Niabella beijingensis: one gene and its partners. The protein of the gene in region 3 interacts with the protein of the main gene of each other region in a pairwise test. Links are inferred from orthologs where the notes say so. Each region holds a gene or a part of one and is shown on either strand. Other genes may lie near its edges.

Region 1 (7,395 bases), on a different replicon or contig from region 3:
GGTAGTAAATGCGGCCATGTTTTTTATGTGCGCCACAACGTTGGCCTGGGGTGGTTGGCAGATCGCGTTCACACGGGTTACGGAGGCCATCGCTTCCTGTGTACCGGTAATCGGGGTCATTGCCCTGGTGATCCTGCTGGCCCTGTGTTTCGGAGATCATCACACCATCTATCACTGGACGGATGCTGAGCATGTGAAACATGATCCGACACTCCTGCACAAAAGCGGATTTTTAAGTAAAGGATTTTTTGCAACAGTTACGATCTTAACCATAGTGCTCTGGTCATTCCTGGGATGGAAAATGCGTCAGTTATCACTGAAAACAGACGACGGCGATATTGTAAGCACGGTTGAAAAAAGAAAGAAATTTGTTTGGAACAATACGGTAATGGCGGCACTGTACATTGTGGTATTTGCCCTTACCGTAATGTCTTCCATTCCCTGGCTGTGGCTCATGAGCATCGACGCACACTGGTACAGCACCATGTACAGCTGGTACAATTTCGCCAGCACCTTTGTTGCCGGTTTGTCACTGATCGCGCTGTATGTAGTGTTCTTGAAGAACAATGGTTACCTGCCGATGGTAAATAAAGAACACCTGCACGATCTTGGAAAATTCATTTTTGCCTTTTCTATATTCTGGACTTATTTATGGTTCTCCCAGTTTATGCTGATCTGGTATAGTAACCAACCGGAAGAGACCATTTATTTTGTAAACAGGATCGGTAACTCGGCCCGCCAGAGTCCTTACTCTGCCATATTCTGGATCATGCTGACGATCAACTTTGTGGCGCCGCTGCTGATCTTTATGAGCCGTGATTCGAAAAGGAATTATACCGTGGTTACCATCGTATCAGTGATCGTACTCTTCGGCCACTGGCTGGATTATTTCCAGATGGTATTCCCGGCCGTTTCTCCGGATAAAGTACCGATGATCCTTTTTGATATGGGTATCGGTCTGGGTTTTGTAGGTATCATCATGTTTGTAACGGGTAAAACACTGAGCAAACACTCATTAACAGCCCGGAACCATCCGTTTGTAAAAGAAGCAGTAGTGCACCATACTTAAACCGGAAAACAGAAAAATTAAATATAGTAGTCGAAATAAATATTAGAACAACATCGTATGCAAAACTTTTTAATATTCGCCATTTTAATATTAGGTTTTATTATAACCTTTCAGATTGCAAGGGCAAGCGAATTTGTTTCTGTGATCCGGGGTGAGGAAAAAACCAGGAAACAAACCAATAAGATAAACGCCGTTCTGTTGCTGGTGTTTTTGATTGTTGGACTGTTCGGGGTGTATTGGGCGCATCATACGCTTGGCGATAAGATTCTGAAACTGGGTACTTCTGCTTCAGACCACGGGATACTGGTAGACCGAATGCTGAAGTACACCATCATCACTACCGGTATCGTGTTCTTCGGAACACAGATACTGTTGTTCTGGTATTCCTTCAAATACCGTGAATCGGAGAACCGTTCGGTATATTATTTTCCGCACAATAACAAGCTGGAGCTGCTGTGGACCGTGGTACCTGCAATTGTGCTTACCATATTGATCGGGTTTGGTATCGTTTACTGGTACCGTATCACCGGTGCGGCTCCTGAAAATGCCATGCAGATCGAAATCACCGGCAGCCAGTTCAAATGGGAGTTCCGCTACCCGGGTAAGGATGGTGTTTTTGGAAAGAAATATTATAAGAACATCGATGAAGCACACGATAATCCGCTGGGACAGATCTGGGAAGATGCCGCCAATCATGATGATATTTATGTAAGCGGTCAGCCAATGCACCTGGTGGTGGGCAAACCCGTAAGACTGATTATCGGGGCTAAGGATGTGATACACAGTGTAGGATTACCGCACTTCCGCTTAAAAATGGATGCGGTGCCCGGTACACCAACTACTTTGTGGTTTACGCCAATAAAAACCACAAAGGACATGATAAAAGAAACCGGAAACAGTAAATTTGTATACGAAATTGCCTGCGACCAGATGTGCGGTGCAGGGCATACGGGGATGAGAGGTGAGATCGTTGTTGAAACCCAGGAGGAATACGATCAGTGGATGGCTTCTCAGAAACCCAAATATGTGCTAATGAAGGAATCGGAAGGCGGACCGGCAACACCGGCTGCCGCTGCAACAGCTTCCAAAGATTCGGCGGCCGCTCCGGCTGTAAAGGATTCAGCCAAGGTAACAGCCGATACATCCGCAGTAAAAAAAGATTCCACAGGGAAGTAGTAATTTTTGATAAAGAAAGGTCAGTTTAAACAATAATTATGAGCGATACTTTACATATTCAGCATGAGGTTGGGAGTCATGGTCATTCAGGAGAGCCGCATGTTCACCATCACAAAGAGACATTCATATCGAAGTATATCTTCAGTATGGATCACAAGATGATTGCAAAGCAGTTTCTTGTAACAGGTATTATCTGGGCAATTATCGGAGGTTTGTTTTCGGTGCTGTTTCGTTTACAATTGGGTTTTCCTGATCAGTCGTTTCCGATTCTGGAGACCTTTTTCGGCCGCTGGGCCGAGGGGGGTAAAATAAAGCCGGAATTCTATTACGCGCTGACCACCATGCACGGAACCGTGCTGATCTTCTTTGTATTGACTGCCGGACTGAGCGGAACATTCGCCAACCTGCTGATTCCTTTGCAGGTAGGTGCCCGTGATATGGCTTCTCCGTTCATGAACATGCTTTCTTACTGGATGTTCTTTGCCGCCAGCATTGTAATGTTGTCCTCTTTATTCACCCAAACCGGGCCCGCTGCCGGCGGCTGGACCGTGTATCCCCCGCTGAGTGCGCTGGGACTGGCATCTCAGGGTTCCAAGAGTGGTATGGACCTCTGGATCATTGCTATGACATTATTTGTGGCTTCTCAGCTGCTGGGTGGTCTGAACTATATCTCTACCATTCTGAATATGCGCACCAAAGGGATGTCAATGACACGTATGCCGCTGACCATCTGGGCGCTGTTATTTACAGCTATTCTCGGGGTGTTATCATTCCCGGTACTGCTGTCCGGTCTGGTGCTGCTGATGTTCGACCGTCACCTGGGTACCAGCTTCTACCTCAGCGATATTTTTGTTGCAGGTCAGGCCCTGCCCAATGAAGGGGGTAGCGCCATCCTCTACCAGCACCTGTTCTGGTTCCTGGGGCACCCTGAAGTATACATTATCATTATGCCAACGATGGGATTGGCATCGGAAATACTGGCGGTCAACTCCCGTAAACCGATCTTTGGCTATATGGCGATGATCGCCTCACTGATGGCGATCTGCGTACTGGCCTTCCTGGTATGGGCGCACCACATGTTCGTTACCGGTATGAATCCGTTCCTAGGATCTGTATTCGTACTGCTTACCCTGCTGATCGCGATCCCTTCTGCCATTAAAGTGTTTAACTGGATCACCACTATCTGGAGGGGTAATATCCGCTTCACACCGGCCATGCTTTTTGCGATCGGTTTTGTAAGCATCTTTATCTCCGGTGGTTTAACCGGTATCTTCCTGGGAAACTCTACCATCGACATCCATCTGCACGATACGATGTTCGTGATCGCCCACTTCCATATTGTAATGGGGGTATCGGCCTTCTTCGGAATGTTTGCGGGTATCTATCACTGGTTCCCCAAAATGTTCGGAAGGTACATGAACAACACACTGGGTTATATCCATTTCTGGGTTACCATCGTTTGTGCGTACCTGATCTTCTGGCCCATGCACTACCAGGGGTTTGCAGGTATGCCACGGCGTTACCTGGATAAGAGCAGCTGGGTAAGCTTCGGTCAGTTCCACAGCCTGGATGCGATGATCACGGTAGCAACCATCATTGTGTTTGCAGTACAGCTGATGTTTGTATTTAACTATTTCTATTCGATGTATAAGGGAAGAAGGGTGCGGACCCAAAATCCCTGGGGTGCCACAACCCTGGAATGGACCACAGCGATCCATCCCGGACATGGTAACTGGGACGGCGAGATTCCGGAAGTACACCGTTGGGCGTATGACTATGGTAAAGACGGACGGGATTTTATTCCGCAGACCGAGCCGATCGGAGAGAACGAAAGTTCACATTAAAAGTGAATGGTGATCCCGGTAACTATCGGGGGTCAATAGTAAATGCCATTGACCATTGATCATTTACTATTGACTAAATAAAAAAAATTGAAAAGATCAGGAGAGGGCGGCGTAAGGGATTTTCTCCAGTTAATGAAGCCCTCATTAAGTATAATGGTGGTTTTCAGCAGCGTGATCAGTTACCTGCTGGTGCCGGATGTGATGTATGATTGGTGGAGGATCGTTTTGCTCTTTGCAGGTGGTTTGCTGGTAACAGGTAGTGCCAACACCATCAACCAGGTTGTAGAAAAGGATACAGATGCGCTGATGAAACGGACAGCCAAACGCCCGATCGCTTCGGGACGGTTAACACCGGAGCAGGGATGGGGATTTGCCATCTTTAGCGGGGCTGCCGGTATTTTCATTCTGGGTTATTATTTTAACTGGACCGCCGGAGCGCTGGCCGCCTTTAGTCTGTTCCTGTATGCTTTTGTATATACCCCGCTGAAAAAGGTAAATTCCGTAGCAGTATTGGTGGGGGCCTTCCCGGGAGCCTTTCCCTGTCTGATCGGATGGGTGGCAGGTTTTGTGCCGGGGCAGGAGATCAACTGGTTGGGAGGGATTGTACTGTTTGGTATCCAGTTCTTATGGCAGTTTCCCCATTTCTGGGCCATTGCCTGGGTGGCGCATAAGGACTACAGCAGCGTAGGCTTCAAATTGCTTCCGAGCGATAAGGGACCTACCCGGTTTACAGCATTGCAAACGGTGGTATACTCCCTGCTGATGCTGCCTATAACCATTGCTCCTTTTTTTGTAGGCATTTGCAGCTACGAAACGGTAAAGGGAATGGTAGGGGGCGGACTGATCATCGCAGCCAACCTGTTCCTCATCGGCAGGGCGGTGACACTTTATAATAAGATGGATGTACCATCTGCGCGTAAAGTGATGTTTGGCAGTTATATCCATTTGCCGGTGGTTTTGCTGGCACTGTTATTGGCCAAGGCCTGATTTTGAATCTGATAAGAAGTATTTATGAACACAAGTATAGTGAGTGAACAGCAACATAGGAGACTGCACCCGCACAAATTTGCACTTTGGGTGGCGATCGCCAGTATCCTGATGATGTTTGCCGGACTCACCAGCGCATTTATCGTAAAAAGTAACCAGGCAGGCTGGAGAACATTTGTACTGCCGAATATCTTCTGGGTGTCTACCGTGCTGATCCTGGCCAGCAGCCTTACCATGCTGATGGCCACAAAAGCATTCAGAAGCCGGGCGATGCAGCAGTACCGCGGTCTGTTGGGTATCACTTTCCTGCTGGGCCTTGCTTTTGTCATCTGCCAGGTCTTCGGATTCCTGCAGCTGTGGCATAACAATGTGCAGTTCAAAGGCGCTTCCGGCGCGGGCCAGTTCTTTTATGCCATTGCGGGCTTACACGCCGTGCACGTGATCGGTGGCGTTATAGCCCTGCTGATCATCTTTTTTAAGGCAATTACGGGAAAAACAAAATCGTACGATACCGTGCCGGTGGAGGTAATGGGAATGTACTGGCATTTTGTTGACCTGCTCTGGCTGTATTTAATGATATTTTTCATAATTCTGGGATAAACAACTTTACAAACTTGATTGAATCAAATATGGAACAAACAGTAACACATAATACCAAGTGGTGGAGCGGGGGCAAGAGTCCGTTTAACATTGAGTACGGAAAGATCATGATGTGGTATTTCCTGTTGAGTGACTCTTTCACCTTTGGAGCATTCCTCATTTCATTGGGCACCGTACGTTTTGGACTGAACTACTGGCCGGAGCCCAGTGTGGTATTTAATACATTCCCCTTTGCAGGTCATGCCAACCTGCCGCTTGCATTTGTGAGTGTAATGACCTTTGTCCTGATCATCAGCTCTGTTACCATGGTGCTGGCGGTACATGCAGGTCATAACCGCGACCGGAAAGGTGTTGAAAAGTACCTGATCTTTACCATCATCGGCGGGTTGATATTCCTGAGCTGCCAGGCCTGGGAGTGGACACACTTGCTTACTGCAAAAAATCCTGTTCTGGTAGGAGATCATATCGAAGTAATGGCGCAGCGGAACGGGTTTAACCCCTGGGGCGAAATCGTATTACCCCAGGATGTAACACCTGCACTGGCAAAGACCTCCCCGGAGACCCTGGCCACATTGGTTCATGAACAGCATCTCTCACATGCCAGCCATGCTGAACTGGTAAATACTCCAAAAGATCAGCTGGTGCAGCTGCTTTCCAACAGCGAAATGGTGGTGCGCAAACCCGGACCCACAGCCTTCGGCGGCTTCTTCTATGGTATTACCGGTTTCCACGGTTTCCACGTTTCCGTAGGGGTGATCCTGCTGATCATTATGCTGATCCAGACAAAAACGGGCGTATTTGACCGCAGGGGACATTACCTGATGATCGAAAAGATCGGGTTGTACTGGCACTTTGTGGACCTGGTTTGGGTATTTGTATTCCTTTGCTTCTATCTTATTTAAAACGATTCCCTCTTCGGAGAAGCGATAGAACAGACTTTGTATTTTGGAATTTGATATTTGAAATTTAAAGAATTATGTCACAACATTACGATCCAACAAAAGATATATCACCTTCTGCAGCCTACCCTGAAGTAAGTTTTGCACATCATACCGATGATGCGACCTTTAAACAGCGGGTTAAGAAGACCACACTGATCCTTACGGTTTTAACCATTGCGGAGCTGGTGCTGGGCTTCACTATTTATGCCCTGCATAAAGGAGAACCAAGCCATGCGCTGCTGCTTTTTATAAAAGGGGTGGTTTGTATCCTGACCCTTGGTAAAGCCTATTATATTGTTTCCGTGTTTATGCACCTCGGCGATGAGATACGGAATTTTATCATGACCATTGTAATTCCCTTGTTGTTATTTATCTGGTTCATTATTGCCTTCCTGGCAGACGGACATTCCTATAAGAACATGAGGAACAAATATGATCCTTATTTTAAAGAATCCACCACGCCGTCCGGTCACCCGGTTATCCCGACTGACGTGCATAAGTACAACAGCCAGAAAGGACAACGGCAATAGAAGTTATTTTATAAAACAAATCAGGCGGCAATCTTGTAAAGGTTGCCGCTTTTGTATTGGGGAGAACTGAGATGCAAAATAAGGGAATTCAGAAATGGGACGGATAGCAGACAGCTGTGAGAAGAGAAATGTGGCCGTTGCAACAAAATCTCAATTCTCAAAGCTCATGGCTGATAGCTCAACGCTGACTGCTGAAGGCTCATTGCTTTCTGTTCCTGATCCGCTTGTAAATCCGGATGGCCATCATA
Region 2 (8,674 bases), 130 kb from region 3 along the record:
GAGCGGGGGCGAATCGCAGCGTATCCGCCTGGCAACCCAGATCGGCTCACAACTGCAGGGGATCACCTATATCCTGGATGAACCGTCCATCGGGCTGCACCAGCGGGACAATCACCGTCTTATCACCTCATTGCAGAACCTGCGCGATATCGGCAACAGCGTGCTGGTGGTGGAGCATGATAAAGACATTATGCTGGCGGCGGATTACCTGATCGATATCGGTCCCAAGGCGGGCTATCATGGCGGCCGTGTGGTGGCCAAGGGTGCTCCTAAAGAGATCCTGAAACTGGACACGATCACTGCCGGGTACCTTAATGGTCATTTGAAGATCGAAACACCCGCTGAGCGTCGCAAGGGCAACGGGAAAAAGCTGGAGCTGAAAGGTGCTGCAGGTAATAACCTTAAAAATGTGAGCGTGGTATTTCCCCTGGGGAAGATGATCGTGGTAACGGGTGTAAGCGGCAGCGGCAAATCGACCCTGATCAATGAAACATTGTATCCGATCCTGTCGCAGCATGCTTATCATTCCAAGAAAGCGCCCATGGAATACAAATCGATAAAGGGATTGGAGCATGTTGACAAAGTAGTGGAGATCGATCAGTCACCCATCGGACGTACACCGCGAAGCAACCCGGCCACCTACTGTGGTTTCTTTACAGATATCCGCACGCTGTTTGCAGCTGTTCCGGAAGCAAAGATCCGCGGATATAATGCCGGACGGTTCTCGTTTAACGTAAAGACCGGCCGCTGTGATGTGTGTGAAGGCGGCGGAATGCGGGTGATCGAAATGAACTTTCTGCCCGATGTGTATGTGCCCTGCGAGAAATGCAATGGCAAACGGTACAACCGTGAAACCCTGGAGATCCGGTATAAGGGAAAATCCATTTCGGATGTGCTGGATATGACCGTGGATGATGCCGTGGAATTTTTTCAGGCAGTGCCGTCCATTTACCGGAAAATAAAGACCCTGCAGGATGTGGGTCTGGGCTATATCACCCTGGGGCAAAGCGCTGTAACCCTCAGCGGGGGCGAGGCCCAGCGGGTGAAGCTGAGCACGGAGCTGTCCAAAAAAGATACCGGTAAAACATTTTATATCCTGGATGAACCCACCACGGGTTTGCATTTTGAAGACATCAAACATCTGTTGCAGGTGCTGAACAAGCTGGTGGATAAGGGCAACACGGTGCTGGTAATCGAACACAATATGGATGTGATCAAGGTAGCGGACCATATCATCGACCTGGGACCTGAAGGAGGGGATGGTGGTGGAGAGATCCTGTTTGAAGGAACACCGGAAGCGCTGGTGAAATGCAAAGAAAGTTATACAGGGTATTACCTTAAGGGGGAACTGTAATGGTTTTTTTTAACCATTAAGGAGTTAAGGGTCGTTAAGTTTTTTTAATGCTTAATGGCTCCTGAATGCCTTAATGTTTTTAGTATTTGTATGATGGGGTTACCCGGTAGTTGAACCATTAAGGAGTGAAGGGACGTTAAGTTTTTTGGTGCTTAATGGCTCCTGAATGCCTTAATGTTTTTTGTATTTGTATGATGGGGTTACCCGGTAGTTTGAACCATTAAGGAGTTAAGGGTCGTTAAGTTTTTTAATGCTTAATGGCTCCTGAATGCCTTAATGTTTTTAGTATTTGTATGATGGGGTTACCCGGTAGTTTTAACCATTAAGGAGTTAAGGGTCGTTAAGTTTTTGATGCTTAATGAATCCTTAATGCCTTAATGGTTTTTTGCATTTGTATGATGGGGTTACCCTGTAGTTGAACCATTAAGGAGTTAAGGGTCGTTAAGTTTTTTAATGCTTAATGAATCCTTAATGCCTTAATGTTTTTTATGTCTGTATGGTGGCGGTTCCTATAATCCTAATTCAGTTCCACTGCCACATTCCAGTTGGGTTGCTGTGCCAGGTATGCGATCAGTTCCTGGTTCATTTCAAAGCCCTTGCCCCGCGTCAGCAGATCAACCGTAATGTCCTCTGCAGGGTCTTTTATGGAAAGCTTTAAGGTACTGGGCCCTTTATGTTCTTTCAGATTGGTATGAATGAATTCCACGGCCTCCTTTGTGACCTCTTCCACGGGCAATTCTATTTTCAGATTTTTGGTCTGGTTCTTCATTACGCTCTCTGCCAGACAGATCGATGAAATTTTGAAATCAAAATCCCCGTTGAAGCGTTGCTTGAAGTAACCGGTCATATATACGGTGGCGCCCAGTTGCAGCATCGGGGCGTATTTCATATAATCCTCTGAAAATAGCACCAGGTCCAGCTTTCCGCTGTAGTCTTCAATAATAAAACTTCCGAATTTATTTCCCGTCCTGGAGATCCGGTGCTGTGCATCCGATACCAGTCCCATGATCTTAAAATTAGCGGCCGAACTGATCTTTTCTTTTTCCTGTGTTTTGTATTCGTTGATATAAGAGATCTTGGAGATACCGTAATGTTCCATTTCAAACCGGTAGTCATCCAGCGGATGCCCGCTGATAAAGATACCCGTTACCAGTTTTTCATGATCGAGTTGTACAACCAGCGGCCAGGGTGTACAGTCCGGTATTTTCGGTACCTGGACCTCCATCACTTCTGCAAGATCACCAAAGAGGGTATTGGTAGAGGTTTGTGCCTGGGCCTGGCACACCTGCCCGTATTTGACGATCTTTTCTAGACCATTGGTCATATCCCCCTGGGGAACATAAAAATACTGGGCACGGTGCAGGTCTGTAAAACAATCAAAGGCGCCGGCATAGGCCAGGCTTTCCAGTGTTTTCTTATTTACGGTGCGCTGGTTCACGCGCTTGATCATATCGAAGATAGAGGTATACGCCCCGTTCTCATCCCGTTCCAGGATCAGACTTTCCACTGCGGCTTCACCCACGCCTTTTAATCCACCCAGACCAAAGCGGATCTCGCCCTTTTTGTTTACCGCAAATCCTTTCTGGGATTCATTGATATCCGGACCAAGTACCGGCAGTCCCATACGTTTACACTCTTCCATAAAGAAAGTGATCTTTTCCAGTGAACCGGCGTTGTTCAGTACGCCCGCCATGTACTCGCTGGGGTAGTGGGCTTTGAGATAGGCGGTCTGGTAGGCCACGAAAGCGTAACAGGTAGCATGCGATTTGTTGAACGCGTATTGCGCAAAAGCCTCCCAGTCGGTCCATATCTTATCCAGTTTGTCCTGCGGATGCCCCTTCTGTACGGCTCCGTCCACAAACTGTTTTTTCATTTTATCCAGCACCGCTTTTTGCTTTTTACCCATGGCCTTCCGCAGTACGTCGGCATCCCCCTTGCTAAAGCCCGCCAGTTTCTGGCTCAGCAGCATCACCTGCTCCTGGTATACGGTAATACCATAGGTATCCTTCAGATCGTCTTCCATTTCCGGAAGGTCAAAGGCTACTTCCTGGCGGCCGTGCTTCCGTTCGATATAATCGGGGATATAAGCCAGCGGACCCGGCCGGTACAGGGCGTTCATGGCAATGAGGTCATCAAAGCGGTCGGGTTTCAGTTCCCGCAGGTATTTTTGCATACCCGCACTTTCAAATTGGAAGGTGGCATTGGTTTCGCCTTTCTGATAAAGCTCATAGGTCTTTTCATCATCCAGCGGTATATCGTCAATGACAATGTCAAGATTGTGGTTTTGCCTGATGAGTTTTAGCGCATCCTTTATGATGGTAAGGGTCTTTAACCCCAGGAAGTCCATTTTGATAACACCGGCTTCTTCGATCACACTGCCTTCGATCTGGGTCACCCAGAGATCGGAGTCCCTGGCGGTGCTCACTGGTATCAGTTCGGTAAGGTCCCTGGGGGCAATGATGATCCCCGCCGCGTGGATGCCGGTATTACGTACCGATCCTTCCAGGATCTCTGCTTCATGCAATACCTTGGCCTGAAGGTCATCGCCGTTATAGATATCGCGGATGCGTTTTACATTCTCAATATCATCGGCACCCAGCCCTTCTTTTTCGATCAGCGATTTTTCACCGGCTTTTGGCGAAAGAGGCGCATGCAATACCCGTTTTAACGAGATGCCGGGCTTTTCCGGAACCAGTTTTGCCAGGGCGTTGGAGTCCGGTAGCGGGAGATCCATTACCCGTGCCACATCTTTGATACTCATTTTGGCGGCCATGGTACCATAGGTAATGATCTGTGCCACCTGGTTCTTGCCATATTTTTGAACCACATAGTCGATCACCCGCTGGCGGCCTTCATCATCGAAGTCGGTATCGATATCCGGCATCGATTTACGGTCGGGGTTGAGGAAACGCTCAAACAGGAGATTGTACTTTATGGGATCGATATTGGTGATACCGATACAATATGCCACCACAGAACCCGCGGCGGAGCCCCGGCCGGGTCCGATGAACACACCGCTGTCGCGGCCTGCTTTGATAAAATCACTTACGATCAGGAAGTACCCGGCAAACCCCATGGTTTTGATGGTGAACAATTCAAAGTCGATGCGTTCTTTGGTACTGTCGGGCATCACTCCATACCGTTGTTGTGCTCCTTCGTAGGTCAGGTGCCGGAGGTATTCCCACTGGTTGAGTGAATCGGCAGAAACGACCCCTTTGTCCGTTTTTTCATCTTCGGTATGAAGCCGGAAATCACCGGGTATGGGGAAGTTGGGCAGCAGGATACTGCGCTTCAGGTCCAGCAGCTCAATTTTATCAACAATAGCGTTGGTATTGTCAATGGCTTCCGGGATATCATGGAACAGCTTGCTCATTTCCTCCGTGTTCTTAAAATAGAACTGATCGTTGGCAAAGGCGAAGCGCATGTTTTTCATGTTTACATCATCGTCGGCAAAGTCGCCCCGGAATGCTGGTGTGGACTGCTTTTCACCCGTATTGATACAAAGCAGGATATCGTGCGCATTAAAATCGTCCTGCTCTACATAATGAGAATCGTTGCTGGCAATGATGGGTACCTTATATTTTGCCGCAAAGCGGATCAGAACCTCGTTTACCTTTTCCTGGTCACCGATGCCATGACGCTGGAGCTCCACATAAAAGTCCTCTCCGAAAAGATCCAGCCACCATTTAAATTCCTGTTCCGCTTCTGCTTCTCCTTTGCGCAGGATCGCCTGGGGAACGGAGGCCCCCAGACAACAGGTGGTGGCGATCAGTCCTTCGTGGTATTGCAGGATCAGTTCCTTATCGATACGCGGATATTTACCATATAATCCTTCTATAAACCCGAGAGAAGTAAGTTTGGTAAGATTCCGGTATCCCTGCTCGTTCTTGGCCAGGAGGATCTGATGATAGCGTTTATCCTTCTTTTCCTTTGTAAAGGTCTTTTCATGCCGGTTTTCTACGAGGTAGAATTCACAACCGACAACGGGTTTTACTTTTGGTTTCCCGTTTTCATCCAGGTGCTTGTATGCTTCCGCCACAAACTGGAATACCCCGAACATATTTCCGTGATCACTGATCGCCAGGGCGGGCATACCGTCTGCAATGGCTTTTTTATAAAGGGAGCCGATGGGGGCCGCTCCATCCAGCAGGGAATATTGTGTATGTACGTGTAAATGCGAGAATTTCATGTTGTATCTTTTTACCTTCCGCCAAACAGGTTTAACAGGTATACCGGGTCAGGCCCACAACGTAGTGTGTGGCTTCCGGCTGCTAAAATGCATAAAAACAGTAAAAGAACAGGGATAAATTTATGCACACCCTGTCACTAAAACAATCAGGCTCAGGGTTTGGTTTTAAAACTAACAAGTGATTGTTTGCAAGGCTGCAACGGTTTGCTGTATGTATTAAATTTTATTTATAATGAAAGTTTTATAAATATATTTTTAAAAAATGTGTATTACGGGCAATAAACCGGTTTTATCCGCGTTTAACTATAATTGTAAACTGGAATTTAAGAACATCATAGTTTAGATTCTTGTATTTGGTAAAAAGTTTAAAAACAGCATTTTGAGACATATATTGACTGGATTTAGTGTGATGGTTCTGATGGCTAGCTGCTCGACCGCTTCTAAATTTTTTGCTTCAAACAGGAATGAATCCGGCAAGGAACAAAACGCTGCTCAAAAAGAACCAGCTCCCTCAAATGCTTATATGGAGCAGGTAACGATCTCTCCCAGGAATTCGAAATCCGATACACGCATGGAGCGTATTGAAAAAACGATCGCTTCCAGCGAGGTTAAGGATGTAAAGGCCGTGCATGCAGCGATCCTGCTGCCGCGGACAGCACCAGCTTCTGAACTGCAGAAAAAATATGCCGCGATCTTAAATGTATTACCCAATTCAATTATCAATAACGACCTGCTGGAAACCATGGATGACTGGTATGGTACGCGTTACCAGTATGGCGGAACCAGTAAATATGGTATTGACTGCAGCGCCTTTACCCGGGAAATGTACCGGGGAGCTTACGGCATTGAACTTCCCAGGACAGCGCGGGAACAGTATGGAAAGGCCCGTAAGATTTCAGCGACGGAACTGAAAGAGGGGGACCTGGTGTTCTTTAATACAACAGGCGGTGTTTCTCATGTGGGAATGTACCTGGGCAATAACAAATTTGTTCATGCTTCCACCAGCAAGGGGGTAACGATCAGTGATCTGTATGAGACGTATTATATATCGCGTTTTATCGGCGCAGGCCGTGTTGAAGCCGGTAACAGCGAGTACCTGGCGCATAACAACGATGGCTCTTCCGGTGCAAGTAATTAATATCGGCTACTTTCAATAACTAAGAAGTGCTTCCCCCGCGGGAGGCACTTTTTTATTGTGGCTGCCTGGAGGGAAGATTGTCCCAACAGCCCGTGAATACCCGGTGCTCCATTTTCAGTATGGGATTGATCAAAAAGTTCCTTTGTTAGGCAGGCCCGGTGACTGCATGTGCATCAAGCTAATGTTTGCAGTTAGAGCGCTGCACCCGTTTTTATTTAATAAATTGTAAAGGAGCCGCTGCCGGATAAAGGCTTCTTATCCTGACGCATACGGTTCTTCGGGAAAGGGGGCATTTTCTATAAAACAACCGCAGCTCAATTCCGGTATCCCGCTTAACGCCGCTTGATCCGTTTCCGGAGCGACTCCAGCACCGGTTGCAGGTCCGGTGTGAGTTTCAGCCAGTAAACACCACCTATCACCGCTGCCAGTATAAAAATGCTGCGCGCAAATAACCCGGCAAAGCCGTGCAGGTTCCGGAACAACAGCCAGGAAATAATGTAAACAGTTGCGCTCAAAATAATGGTGTATAAGGATCTTATCGTAAACGGGAACAACCGGAATTTCCTCCAGAGGAACAGGATCCGGACTCCGTTGTAAATCATCACTGAGATCAGGTTGGCCAGTGCCGGGCCGAAGATGTCCATTTTTTTTGCCAGATAATAGTTTAGCGGAAGCATCAGCAATAACAATATGATGCCGCTGGTGAGTTCAAATTTCCAGTACTTAGATGTTCCGATGATAGAGGCATTCACCCCGGTGCCAAGGTCGATGATCTTGGTAATTCCCAGCAGCAGGAATACGTTTACGCCACTTATCAGTTCCGCTTGCAGTCCCAATGTTTTTATAGCTTCACTGAAATTTGCCCACACCAGCACAAAAAGGAGGCAGGCAAAAATCAGCATATTGATAGAGGAACGCTGATAGATACTTTGTATCTGACGGATATTTTTGTCTTTCCACGCCTGTGCAATAAAAGGCGTTGCAGAAGCCTGGATGCCGCGCTGGGGCGCCTGTATGAGACTGGTAAGGTATTGTGCAAAGGTATAAATGGCCAGTCCCTGCAATCCTTGTTTGGAAACAGAGGAAATGACAAATGAGTCAAAAACCATGGAAAGGTTAAGGATCAGGGATCCGGGATAAACAAAGAGCAGGAAACGAAGAATGTTTTTTGAAAATTTTTTTGTAACCGAGCTGATTTTAAACGTGAGGAAAATTTTCTTTTTTATAATGAGATAAATCAACAGCACCAGTGCAATAAAAATATAGCCGAAAGAGTACAGTTTTATAAAGCTGGCAAAGCTCGGGATGATCTTAAAAATAAAAAGGCAGATAAGGGCGGTGGTAACCAGCCGGAATAATACTTCCCTCAAGAAATTGGTAAGAATCGACTTTCTAAGGTTCCAGGTGTAGGCTTCCAGTATGGAAAAGATCGTAAGACCAAACCCGAAAGGGAACATCCAGTAATAAAAATCGACTGCCATCGGAGACTCCGAGGAAAACTTCTGCTCAAACAGCCATTTAAAACCGATTCCAATAGCAAGTACCATCAGAAACCCGATAGCACCGGCAATCAGGCTGATCGTCAGCATATCATTTTTTTTGGGAGGAAGCCGGTCGTTATAGTAGGGATAGAATTTATAGATGTAGGAAGGCATTCCCAAACAGGCAAACGACATCATAAAGGTAGCGGCCGGTACAAAGAAACCGCTTGTCAGTCCGTATTCTGTACCTGTGAAAAAACCGTCTTTTGTAAAAAAGAAATTATTAAGCGCGCCAATAAGAAAGCCAAAATAAATGACAACAGACGAAATAATACTGTGTTTCCTGATTTGTACACTCATGGAACCGGATTAAGAAGCTTTTTCCACCCTGATATAGAAATTGGGACTTATATCAAGCGTGTCGTTTTTTAGAATATTCAGCGGCGCTTCCCGGTATTGCATTCCGGGGTTAAGCCATTGTCCGTTTGCCAGCTGCACCGGCATATTAAAGC
Region 3 (7,319 bases):
TCAGGGAGTCCCGGTCTCTTGTCCGCACCGCCAGTATATCCTTATTGATCCGGGAATGCAGCAACTGTACCAGTATATCAAGGTCCTGCACCGCGGGCTTCACAGCAGGAAGCGCAAACTGTGTGGCGATCCCCTGCCGGCTGTAATTCAGTCCCCATAATCCGTAAAAGATCACATAGAGATACAATACGGTCAGCAATATCCTGCGGAGCTTCTTTTTCCATTGCAGGGGTGCACGGTGCTTCCGGAAAAGCCAGGCTGCCCCCTGCACTGCTTTTATAATGATATAGAGGAGCAGCAATGCGTACAACAGATCCCCGATGCTGAAGGGGATCCAGCCCAGCAGGAAGCGTTGGATCTTCGAAAGAAGCACATACAGGCCCCTTGTGTAATACATTTCAACGAACCCCGGGAAAAAAGACACCGTTTTTATTACCGCCGCAAGGAGGGCCGGCACCAGCCATATTCTATTATTGCGCATCCATATCCATCCCTTCATGTAAACAAATGTATTAATTAAACGCATGTCCGTTCAATAAGCGTTTATTAATTTTGAGTATGAAATTTAACCCCGTAACCGTAACACTCAGGAACCAGGTCACTGTCACGCTGAGGGCCGCAGTAAAAACGGATGCCCGGGCCTTGCTGGAATCCGGTCAGCGCTGTCTGCTCGAAAGCCCATACCTGATCACCACGCCGGAAGAATTCAACTTTACGATACCCCAGGAGCGGGACTGGATCCGCTCGGTGAATGAAAGCGACAACAGCCTGTTGCTCGTTGCTGTATACAGCAATCAGATCATTGGTAACCTGTTGCTCCGCGGAGAACCCCGCAGCAAAATAAAACACAATGCACTCCTGGGTATTATGATACGGAAACAGTGGCAGGCTATAGGGCTTGGAACAGCGCTGATCCGCACTGCCCAGGAATGGGCAAGGGCAACAGGCATTCTTAAATCGGTATGGCTTAGCGTGCATGCCACCAACCTACACGCGATTGCGCTGTACCGGAAAACCGGATTTGAACAGGCCGGAACACAAACCGCATACATCCAAGAGCCCGACGGTACATTTACCGACAACCTGCTGATGGGGTTCCGGCTATAAGAGGCCTAGCCATGCCCCAGCCAGCGCAGCGTTGCATAGGCCATAAGGCCGGCACCCAGCTCCAGCGCGCGTTCGTCCACATTAAAAGTGGGCGTATGCAGCGAAGAAGTGATCTGCTGCGCTTCGTTACGTACGCCCAGCAGATAGAAGAAGGACGGCCGCTCCCGGGTGTAATAGGCAAAATCCTCTGAAGCCATCCATATATCCTGTGGCATCACATGCGCTGCCCCTATATATTCTTCAAAAAAAGCGATCATACCGGCCCCGAACACCTCGTCATTCTTAAGATGGGGATAGCCTTTCCGGATCTCTACCCTGCATTGCCCGCCCATCCCTGTCACCAGGTCTTCCGCCAGTTGCTGTATCTGCAGATGCGCCGTATCCCGCCAGGCTTCATCCAGTGTCCGGAACGTGCCTTCTATCAATACCTTATCCGGAATAATATTGATGGCACCGTCCGCCTGCAGCTTTCCGAACGATAATACCGAAGGCATAAACGGGGACGTATTGCGACTTACCAGCTGCTGCAGGGCCTGGAGCAGCGTGCAGGTGATCACTACCGGATCAATGCCTTTGTGGGGTTCTGCCCCATGTCCGCCTTTTCCATATACTTCGATCTTTATCTCATCCATAGATGCCATGAACAAGCCCGTACGCACGCCTATTTTGCCCACAGGGATGGCCGGCATTACATGCTGGCCCAGCACTACATCGGCCCGCGGGTTGTTCAGCCCCCCGGCTTCAATGATCTGCTGCGCGCCACCGGGCAACAGTTCCTCACCCGGCTGAAAGATCAGCTTCACCGTACCGGAAAACTGTGTTCTCAATCCGTTCAGTATATGAGCCACTCCCAGCAGTGACGCCGTATGTACATCATGCCCGCAGGCGTGCATCACCCCTTCGTTTACCGATTTATAAGTAATATTATTTGCTTCAGCAATCGGCAATGCATCGATATCCGCCCGCAGCGCGATCACTTTATCTGAAGGACCTGCGCCCTGTATTACTGCAATAACACCGGTTCCGGCAATCGCCTCCCAGTGAATATCCCACTGATCCAGCTGCTGTTTTATAAATGCAGAAGTACGTACTTCTTTAAAAGAAAGCTCCGGATGCTGATGCAGCTGCCTCCGGTTTGCGGTCATTTCATCCTTTAATGCCGCCGCCGCGGCCTGTATTCGTTCCCGCAGGTCCGTTATTGTATGTGGTGTTGCATTCGTCATTTAAGATAAAATTAGCACACCCCGTTTAATTTACTGCGCTTATCGTGAAATAAATATCTTTGCTCCGGAATTGTTTTACAGCACATGGTTACACACAGGGAGATAATTGAAAAGACGTTTGTTTTTGTACAGCAGCAACTGCTGCATGCCGAAGCCGGTCACGACTGGTTTCATATAGAACGGGTCTGGAATACCGCAAAACATATCGCAGCGCAGGAAACAGCCGATCTGCTGATCGTTGAATTGGGTGCATTACTGCATGATATTGCCGACTCGAAATTCCACAACGGCGATGAGACCATTGGTCCCCGTATTGCAAGGGAGTTCCTGGAAGCGCAGCAGGCAGATGAAGCCGTAATTACCGCAGTAGAAAATATTATCCGGCATATTTCCTTTAAGGGCAGTTACCAGGATGCCGGATACAAATCGATCGAGCTGGACATTGTTCAGGATGCCGACCGGCTCGATGCCTTAGGTGCCATCGGCATTGCGCGGGCATTCAATTATGGCGGTTTCAGGAACCGTAAGCTCTATGATCCTGCGATCCCACCGGTGTTATATGCTACTAAAGAGGCTTATAAGCACAACGAAGCACCTACCATCAATCACTTTTATGAAAAACTGTTCCTGCTGAAAGACAAGATGAATACCGCCACCGGTAAACAAATGGCGGAAGACCGGCACCGGTTCATGGAACAGTTTGTAGAACAGTTTTACAGGGAATGGAACGGCACCAACTGATCCGTTTTATAAAAACATCGCATGGCTTTAGCTCCCAAACATTCAGCAGCAGCGCTCAATATCTTTACCACCATGTCATCACTTGCGCGGAAAGAGAACGCATACAATCTTTCCCAGGGCCTGCCCGACTTCCCGGTATTTCCGGCGTTAAGTGATCTGCTGAAAGCAGCTACTGTGGAAGGTTATAATCAGTATGCTCCCATGCCCGGGCTATCAGAGCTCCGGGAAAACATTGCTGCTGGCTTTAATAAACGCTATACTTCCGGCTCTTGCTCACCGGATACCATAACCATTACACCCGGCGCTACCTATGGCATTTTTACCGCACTTACAACGGTGATCAGCAAAGGAGATGAAGTGATCTACCTGGAACCGGCCTTCGACTGTTATGTACCGGCTATAGAGATCAATGGCGGCGTCCCTGTGTGCATCCGGCTCGACGAGCAGAAAGATTTTGAGATCGACTGGCAGCAGATCCGGGATGCCATTACCGGGAAAACAAGAGCCATCATCATCAACACGCCCCATAACCCCACCGGAAGGGTATGGACGCAGGCCGACTGGGACCAGCTTGCCTCCGTTATCGGTCAGCGGGAGATCTATGTGATCTCCGATGAAGTGTATGACAGCATTGTATATGATGAAGCGCAACACCTTCCGGGGTTTCTTCAAAAAGAACTGGAAGGCCGGGTACTGTCTGTTTACTCCTTTGGAAAGATGTACCATATCACCGGCTGGAAAGTGGGTTTCGTCATTGCAGCACCTGCTCTTACAGCAGCCTTCCGTTCCATTCATCAGTACCTTGGTTTCAGCGTGAACACCCCGGCCCAGTACGCACTGGCAAAATACCTGTTGCTTCCGGACCAGGAACCGGCATCCGTGATGCTGCAGGCAAAACGGAATCTCCTGGTAAGCAGGATGCAGTCTTCAAAATTCCGGCTCAATGCCCTGTCGGAAGGCACTTATTTCCAGCTGTTCGATTACAGCGCCGTCAGTGATATGGAAGATGTGGTTTTTGCCCGCTGGCTGGCCATGGAACATAAAGTAGCTACCATTCCCCTCAGTGCTTTTTACCGGATCCCACCGGGAATAAAGCAGGTCCGGCTGAGCTTTGCAAAAAATGATGAAACCCTGGAGGCAGCGGCGGCCATACTTTGCAGCCTCTGAGTCTCAGAAACTGTTATAGCTGATCCCATTTGTTTTGCAGAAGGTTTCAAAATCCGTCAGGATGTTCTTCCATTGTTTTTGGGTAAACTTACAAACGACTTTATTCTCCCTGTCGAATACCAATGTATACCGGAATCCCATTTGCCTGAGTGTTTTTACCTGGACGCCTTCGATACGGGTCAGCACCTTATCTTCATTTCCATACTTCTCTGAGAAAGCGTCAATTTCCCGCAACAGCTGATACATGGCAGCAGCACTTCCTTTAAAGTATTCGACTTCATAAGCCCCGCTTGCCCAGCTGTCGTGGTAAAGCTGGTAACCCCAAAGTGAAAAGGTATCTTTTCTTTCCTTTAAAGACTCCTTATCCAGCTGCTTCCAGTAAGAAAGAAAGGTGGTCTGCCCCCTCTCAGAAAATACGGTTTCCAGTTTATATACCTGGGAAAATAACGAAGAACAAAAACAAACAAATAAAACAGAAAGTATCAATCTTTTCATACGCCTTGGTCGTGCGCTGCTTTTAAACAGGCACCAAACAAAAATATCATAAGGAGCCGCTAAAACGGTCACTACAAAAAACGAATTAAGAAAAGATTAACCCCGGTCCCTCCGGGGAATTTAAACGATCCAGTGAAAAAGTGAAAATCACGTTGTAACCCGATAAATTTTCTCTGAATAAAAGCTGCATCCTTGTTATGAATACCAGGATGGAAGCACCCGGCATCAGGTATCAAGTAAAATCTATCTTAAACGTTAAACCTAACCCGTTTGTACTCCGAACAAATAACCCACCAACGCTGATGCGCCCATAGCAACGGTGCCCCAGAAACAAACCCTCATAATCCCTTTGAGCACACTGGAACCACCGGCCCGCGCTGCTACCATGCCGGCAAAAGCCAGGAAAAGGATCGCGCATACATATTCACTCAGCACCATGTACCGGACCGGCGCCAGCAGGGCCACCAGCAGAGGAAGTATACCGCCCGCAATAAAAGAAGCTCCTGAGGCCAGCGCCGCCTGAAAGGGTTTGGCCTGGGTAATCTCATTGATCCCCAGTTCATCCTTTGCATGTGCCTCCAGTGCATTGTGCGCGGTAAGTGCACCAGCTACTTCCATTGCGAGCTCCGGCGCTAACCCACGACGCTCATAGATCTTTGCCAGTTCTTTTAATTCAATATCCGGCATCGTGGCCAGCTCCCGTTCCTCCCGTTTCAGATCGGCCGTTTCAATATCGGATTGCGAACTTACTGATACGTATTCACCTGCCGCCATGGAAAAGGCACCTGCCACAATGCCGGCAAGCGCGGCCAGTATAATGGGGTTCCGGAGCTCTGTTGCAGCGGCCACACCGATCACCAGGCTTGATGTGGACAGGATCCCGTCATTGGCGCCCAATACAGCAGCGCGCAACCAGCCGCTCCGGTTGATATAATGTACTTCCAGTAACGGTTCGTTCTCCATACTAAGATCTTAATTCATTTTTACACAAACAGCTGCAGCCATTACAATTGCAGCTATGCTAAATTAATCATTTCTCCGCCGCGGGGAAAGGTTTCAGGTGAAAAGTTAATAGTGAAAAGGTTATTGGTAAACCGTTATCAGTGAAAAGCGGCAATGCAATGCGGATCGATTTCAAAGAAAGCAATTAACTTTGGAGGAACTGCACCCGGAAACGGACAGCCCTGATTTTTATTAACTAATATTTGCTACTGTGTATATCCCGTCGATCAATAAAATGACCGGTCAGGACGAGATCCGTTCTTTTATCGAACGCTTTTCATTCGGAACCATCATCACTGCTGCACCGGATGGCCTTCCCGTAGCCACGCATCTTCCTTTTCTTGTGGAACAGGATGCGGGGGAACTTGTTTTAATCTCGCATTTTGCCCGGGCGAACCCCCAGTGGAAACAGGTTGAAAATAATGAAAGCGTGCTGGTCATTTTCCAGGAACCTCATGCTTATATTTCCCCCACTCATTATGAAAAGGAGTTAAATGTGCCTACCTGGAACTATATTGCCGTTCATGTTTACGGAAAGGGTACCCTGATTACAAAACAGGAGGAAGTCTTCGGTATACTGGACCAGACAGTGGCGCATTATGAAGAAGCCTACAAAGCACAATACGAGCGGCTTCCGGAGGATTTCAAATACAAAATGAGCCAGGGCATCACCGCCTTTAAGATCCGGGCAACGGAAATACAGGGAAAGAAAAAACTCAGCCAGAATAAAACGGCGAATGAACAGGAAAAGATCATCCATACCCTTTCAAAAAGCGAGGACAGCAGCGAGCGGCATATTGCAGCTTATATGCAGCAAAACGCAAAGCCGCTATGACCCGTTTTATTCCGGGCAGAAGAGAAGGCCTGCTGTTGCTGATCGTTTTTGTTTTTTTTGACTATTGCTGCTCCGGTCCGCGCTCAGGAGCGGCACGCCAGGGCTATGCTCCCTGCCGGGAAACACAGCCGGCAGCAGAGCAGGCGACACTTTTTTCAAAGACCAACTCCTGTAAAGCCGCATTAACAGCCATCGCTATCGCAGCTGCCGATGGCAGGGAACACGCGCTGTCGTTTGGAAGGGATCCCCGGGGCACCATCATCCGGTCTGCTGTCAGCAACGGCACATCAAACAGCACAATTGCGCCGGCCATCAGCAACCGCTTTGCAGACCTGCACAACCACCCGGAAAACCGCCCGCCTTCAAGTGGTGATCTTTATCATTTCATCGACCAGGCAACAGCAACCAGCGGAACCTATCAAAAATTCATCCTGCTGCCCGATGGCACGGTTTACGCACTGGTTCTTGCGTGTTTACAGGATGCCGCCGACTTTAACAAGCACTTTCCAAGACGCGCCGGCATTCATGATACTGCTGCAGGCAGGCGCTACCAGCCTACATTTCCCGGTACACTGACTGAGGAGATCAATCAGCTGAAAGGCTGGGGTGGTGCGTCTGAAGAAGCAGCGCTGGCTTTCATACTTCAGAAATATAAAGCGGGGATTGCCCTGCTAAAAAAGAATCCTGACGGACATTTCAGAAGGATCTATACCATTGAGCAATTGCAAAAGGATGGCACCCGCAGCTAT

The links.
Region 1: the proteins of K7B07_RS17460 (region 3) and K7B07_RS09155 interact in binary tests that used the Escherichia coli proteins (3 or more experiments, as listed by UniProt). The link is inferred for Niabella beijingensis from one-to-one orthologs.
Region 2: the proteins of K7B07_RS17460 (region 3) and dnaE interact in binary tests that used the Escherichia coli proteins (3 or more experiments, as listed by UniProt). The link is inferred for Niabella beijingensis from one-to-one orthologs.

What each region holds. Positions count from the first base shown.
Region 1 is NZ_JAIQDI010000001.1:2,157,825-2,165,219, reverse strand. What follows is about bases 1,792-4,686. They hold K7B07_RS09155 (cytochrome c oxidase subunit I), read left to right. Parts: upstream 1,792-2,283; coding sequence 2,284-4,089; downstream 4,090-4,686. Other genes in these bases: cyoE (heme o synthase), read left to right, coding at 4,177-4,686; K7B07_RS09160 (cytochrome c oxidase subunit II), read left to right, coding at 1,792-2,245. In the rest of the region: K7B07_RS09165 (quinol:cytochrome C oxidoreductase), read left to right, coding at 1-1,069; more of K7B07_RS09160, read left to right, coding at 1,127-1,791; more of cyoE, read left to right, coding at 4,687-5,076; K7B07_RS09145 (cytochrome c oxidase subunit 3), read left to right, coding at 5,101-5,676; K7B07_RS09140 (cytochrome c oxidase subunit 3), read left to right, coding at 5,706-6,578; K7B07_RS09135 (cytochrome C oxidase subunit IV family protein), read left to right, coding at 6,653-7,147; K7B07_RS09130 (CopD family protein), read right to left, coding at 7,347-7,395. UniProt on the Escherichia coli protein: Cytochrome bo(3) ubiquinol oxidase is the terminal enzyme in the aerobic respiratory chain of E.coli that predominates when cells are grown at high aeration.
Region 2 is NZ_JAIQDI010000002.1:472,261-480,934, forward strand. Bases 1,672-5,845 are described here. They hold dnaE (DNA polymerase III subunit alpha), read right to left. Parts: upstream 5,544-5,845; coding sequence 1,872-5,543; downstream 1,672-1,871. In the rest of the region: excinuclease ABC subunit UvrA, read left to right, coding at 1-1,354; K7B07_RS18090 (C40 family peptidase), read left to right, coding at 5,923-6,681; K7B07_RS18095 (lipopolysaccharide biosynthesis protein), read right to left, coding at 7,014-8,522; K7B07_RS18100 (M1 family metallopeptidase), read right to left, coding at 8,532-8,674. UniProt on the Escherichia coli protein: DNA polymerase III is a complex, multichain enzyme responsible for most of the replicative synthesis in bacteria. This DNA polymerase also exhibits 3' to 5' exonuclease activity. The alpha chain is the DNA polymerase catalytic subunit.
Region 3 is NZ_JAIQDI010000002.1:338,035-345,353, reverse strand. What follows is about bases 2,347-5,165. They hold K7B07_RS17460 (methionine aminotransferase), read left to right. Parts: upstream 2,347-3,092; coding sequence 3,093-4,238; downstream 4,239-5,165. Other genes in these bases: K7B07_RS17450 (VIT1/CCC1 transporter family protein), read right to left, coding at 4,995-5,165; K7B07_RS17455 (hypothetical protein), read right to left, coding at 4,242-4,733; K7B07_RS17465 (HD domain-containing protein), read left to right, coding at 2,415-3,071. Outside these bases: K7B07_RS17480 (DUF3810 domain-containing protein), read right to left, coding at 1-499; K7B07_RS17475 (GNAT family N-acetyltransferase), read left to right, coding at 559-1,107; K7B07_RS17470 (M20 metallopeptidase family protein), read right to left, coding at 1,113-2,330; more of K7B07_RS17450, read right to left, coding at 5,166-5,696; K7B07_RS17445 (FMN-binding negative transcriptional regulator), read left to right, coding at 5,947-6,570; K7B07_RS17440 (hypothetical protein), read left to right, coding at 6,567-7,319. UniProt on the Escherichia coli protein: Shows aminotransferase activity with methionine and histidine as substrates, and to a lesser extent also with phenylalanine.